One region of the Zobellella denitrificans genome, then DNA from elsewhere that is predicted to be linked to it. Evidence: riboswitches for the same ligand, from Rfam matches in the RefSeq annotation. Region 1 holds a riboswitch; the other holds the start of a gene.
The links. A riboswitch is a leader RNA that binds a small molecule or an ion and turns the genes downstream of it on or off. The one in region 1 is predicted to bind thiamine pyrophosphate.
Positions count from the first base shown of each region.

Region 1 (2,195 bases):
CGCAGCAGCACGCCGGCGTGGATGGTGAAGTAGTCCACGCCCTGCTCCGCCTGCTCGATCAGGGTGTCGCGGAACACTTCCCAGGTCAGGTCCTCGGCCACGCCGTTCACCTTCTCCAGCGCCTGGTAGATGGGCACGGTGCCGATGGGCACCGGGCTGTTGCGCATGATCCATTCCCGGGTTTCGTGGATATAGCGGCCGGTGGACAGGTCCATCACGGTGTCGGCGCCCCAGCGGGTGGACCACACCAGCTTCTCCACCTCTTCCTCGATGGAGGAGGTCACCGCCGAGTTGCCGATATTGGCGTTGATCTTCACCAGGAAGTTGCGGCCGATGATCATCGGCTCGGATTCCGGGTGGTTGATGTTGGCGGGAATGATGGCGCGGCCTTCGGCCACTTCCTTGCGCACGAACTCGGGGGTGATGAACTCGGGCAGGTTGGCGCCGAAGTTCTGGCCCGGGTGCTGCTTGAGCAGCAGCTCGTCCCGCACCCGCTCGCGGCCCATGTTCTCGCGGATGGCGATGTATTCCATCTCGGGGGTGATGATGCCCTTACGGGCGTAGTGCAGCTGGGTCACGCACTGGCCGAGCTTGGCCTTGCGCGGCTTGGGCAGGTGCTCGAAGCGCAGGTGATCCAGGCCGTCGTCGGCCATGCGCTGCTGGGTGAACTGGGAGGTGACGCTGTCCAGCTCCTCGGTGTCGTCGCGCTCCAGTATCCACTGGCGACGCAGTTGGGGCAGGCCCTGGCGGACGTCCAGCTCGGAGTCCGGATCGCCGTAGGGGCCGGAGGTGTCGTACACCGGCACCGGCGCGTTGGCCTCGAAAATGGGGTTTTCCTTGGTACCGCCCTTGAAGCTGTCGGCCAGGCGGATTTCGCGCATGGCCACCTTCAGATCCGGGCGCGAGCCTTCGATGTAGATACGGCCGGAGTTGGGAAAGGGTTCGCCCTTGAGGTTCTGGATGTATTCCTGGGCCTGGCTGCGTACTTCGCGACGATTCGTTTTTGACATAGCAATCTCACCTTGCGTCCATTGGTTCGTGAAAATGCTTGTCAGGAGTGTTGAGGAAGAACCGGCCGGGTGGGAAAGGGTCTTGGGGCCTGATTCTCACTTGTTTCCCTTCGCAGGTATTAGCCTGATCAGGTTCAACGGATCCCGCTGTTCGCGGTCTCAGCCCTTGGGGGCACTCCGACAAGATGGACGTCAGTATAGCCAGAGCCGCCGGTCAAAAGCAAAGCGGTTGGATACAATTTTTGCAATCTTGCTTTAACTCTTTATCAACAAAGACATTAAAGCGGGGCACTACCCCCAGGCCAGCCCCAGGGCCAGCAGGCCGGTAAAGATCAGGGTGCCGCGGGCGGTCAGCCCCAGGGCCCGGTTCAGCGCCGGCCCCTGCTCGGTCAGCACCAGCCGGGTGGCGCCGGCCAGGGGCCAGAGCCCGAGCAGGGCCAGAAAACCCCAGCCCGCCATCAGCTGCGTTCCCGCCAGCAGGGCCGTGGCCAGCAGCAATAGCTGGTAGACCCTGGCCCGGGCCAGCCCCAGGCGCAGGGCCAGGGTGTGCTTGCCCGCCCGGCGATCCGATTCCAGATCGCGGATATTGTTGATATTGAGCACCGCCACCGACAGCAGGCCCGCCACCAGGGCGGCCCAGCCGGCGCCGGCTCCCGGCTGGTGCAGCATCAGCCAGCTGGTGCCCAGCACCGCCACCGGGCCGAAGAACACGAACACCGCCAGATCCCCCAGCCCCCGGTAGCCGTAGGGGCGCCGGCCCAGGGTGTAGCCCAGGGCCGCCAGCAGGGCCAAGGCGCCCAGCAGCAGAAAACCGAGCCAGGCGGCCCGGTCGGCGCCCAGGGCCCGGCCCAGCAGCAAGAGGCCGGACAACGCCGCCAGGCCGGCGGTCAGCCGGATGGCGGACCGCAGCTGCGCCGGGGTCGCCAGGCCCGAGGCCAACACCCGGGCGGGGCCGGCGCGCCCCTCGGCGTCGGTGCCGCGCACCCCGTCGCCGTAGTCGTTGGCCAGGTTGGAGAGGATCTGCAGCAGCAGGGCGGTGAGCAGGGCCAGCAGCAGCACGCCGCCGTCGAAGGCACCCTCCCCGGCCGCCACCCCGGCGCCGAGCAGGATGGACGCCAGCGCCAGGGGCAGGGTCTTGGGTCGGATGGCGTTCAGCCAGGTGCTCAGGGGCATCGGCGCTCTCTT
Region 1 covers NZ_CP012621.1:56,857-59,051, reverse strand. Annotated here, with positions in the region: gene thiC (phosphomethylpyrimidine synthase ThiC) at 1-1,010, opposite strand, end outside; TPP riboswitch at 1,098-1,200, opposite strand; gene menA (1,4-dihydroxy-2-naphthoate octaprenyltransferase) at 1,302-2,183, opposite strand.

Region 2 (2,195 bases), 290 kb from region 1:
ACAACGGCATGGTGCCGGTGCGGCTGAGCGAGGAGCAGGTGGAAGCCCTGTTCCAGTACGTCAATGCCGACAAGGGTGCCGAGATCACCGTGGATCTGGAAGCCCAGCAGGTGCGCGCCGGCGAACTCGCTTTCCCCTTCGAGATCGACGAATTCCGCCGCTACTGCCTGCTCAACGGCCTGGACAATATCGGCCTGACCCTGCAGCACGCGGATCAGATCGACGCCTACGAGGCCAGGCAGCCGGACTGGCTGTAATCCACGACAACGCCGGCGCTAGCCGGCGTTGTTTTCTCCTTCCAGCTGCAGCACCCGCCGCTTCAGTGCCTCGCCGAGCGGTGCCCTGCGCCCGGTCCCGAAATCCACCATCACCACCCGCGCCGAGCCTTCGGTCGTTACCGTCTGCTGGGCCTGGCTGAGGATACGGTACTCCATGGTAAAGCCGTGCTCGTCCAGCTCGATGACCCTGGCCTCGGCCCTCAGGGTGTCGGGAAAGGTCACCGGCCGGCGGTAACGGGCGGAGGTTTCCGCCAGCACCGGCCCCACGCCCGCCGTACTCAGTACGTCCAGCATGCCGATGCGGCGCAGGTACTCAATGCGTACCGTCTCGAAATACCGGAAATAGACCACGTTGTTGACGTGGTTGAGCGCGTCCATCTCGCCCCAGGCGACGGGGATCTCGACGCTGACCGGAAAACGGGGTTCGTCCCTGGACATGGTGATACCTCCTGAACAAGTTTAGAGCTTTTAATCTAACCACAATCCGGGAGACATTCAATGAACCTCCTGTCCTCAATGGACCTCGCTCAATGCCAGGGCCACCAGGTCCACTCCATCGCCGGGTTCGAGCCGGATCACCCTGGCCGTGGCGGTCAGGGGCTCCACGCCAGCGTCAACCGAGGGCAACACCAGCCGCCATTCCTGCCCCAGTTGGCACTTGCCGGCGGCGACTTCCATCAGGAGCCCCTCGGCACTGAGGTTGCGGCAGATCCCCTCCACCCTTTCCTTGGTGGTGGCCAGGATCACCTTGGCATCCAGTTGCATGCGGCTGTACAGCCGTTGTTCTTCATGGGCGGGTAGCATAGGCCTTCTTCCTTATAGCACTGGTTTAACAAAACGAATGGTCCTACAATAGCGGCCATTCTCGAACGGGGTGCGGCCAGCCGCTGAGATCATACTCGTACACCTGATCCGGGTCGTGCCGGCGTAGGGATTTGAGCACTCGGCCCTACCCTATCCACAAGGAGTGGCCCTGTGAAAAAAGCCCTGATTGCCCTGCCCCTGCTCGCCGCCGGCCAGGCCATGGCGCAAGATCCGACCCTGACCATCTATACCTATAGCTCATTTGCGTCCGATTGGGGCCCTGGGCCGGCCATCGAGCAGGCCTTCGAGGCGGAATGTGGCTGTAATCTCGAGTTCGTGGCCCTGGACGATGGGGTTTCCATCCTCAACCGACTGCGACTCGAAGGCGCCAATACCAAGGCCGACATCGTACTGGGGCTGGACAACAACCTGCTGCAGGCCGCCAAGGACACCGGCCTGTTGGCCGAGCACGGTCAATCCCTCGAAGGGCTCAAGGTGCCCGGCGGCTGGAGCGATTCCGTCTTCCTGCCCTTCGACTACGGCTACTTCGCCTTTATCTACGACGCCGAGCGCCTCGCCAATCCCCCCGCCAGCTTCGCCGAGCTGCTGGAACGCCCCGAGCTGACCCTGCTGTACCAGGATCCGCGTACCAGCACCCCGGGCCAGGGCCTGATGCTGTGGGTGCAGAAGCTCTATGGCGAGCAGGCCCCCGAGGTCTGGCAGAACCTGGCCAAGCGTACCGTGTCCGTCACCAAGGGCTGGAGTGAGTCCTACGGCATGTTCCTCAAGGGCGAGGCGGATCTGGTGCTGTCCTACACCACTTCCCCCGCCTACCACATAGAAGCGGAGCAGAAGACCCAGTACCGGGCCGCCGGCTTCGAGGAAGGCCACTACCTGCAGGTGGAGGTAGCCGCCCGGCTCAATACCAGCCAGCAGCCAGAACTGGCCGAGCGCTTCCTGCAGTTCATGGTGAGCCCCGGCTTTCAGCAGCACATTCCCGCCGGCAACTGGATGTACCCGGTGATCGATGTCGAACTGCCCGCCGGCTTCGATACCCTGGTGAGCCCTGAACAGCCGCTCAGCTTCAGCGCCGAGGAAGTTTCCGAACAGCGC
Region 2 covers NZ_CP012621.1:344,338-346,532, reverse strand. Annotated here, with positions in the region: gene leuD (3-isopropylmalate dehydratase small subunit) at 1-257, shown strand, start outside; gene AN401_RS01635 (acyl-CoA thioesterase) at 276-716, opposite strand; gene AN401_RS01630 (PilZ domain-containing protein) at 792-1,082, opposite strand; TPP riboswitch at 1,139-1,229, shown strand; gene thiB (thiamine ABC transporter substrate binding subunit) at 1,254-2,195, shown strand, end outside.
Region 2: linked by a shared signal. The riboswitch ahead of thiB (thiamine ABC transporter substrate binding subunit) and the one ahead of thiC (phosphomethylpyrimidine synthase ThiC) in region 1 are both predicted to bind thiamine pyrophosphate.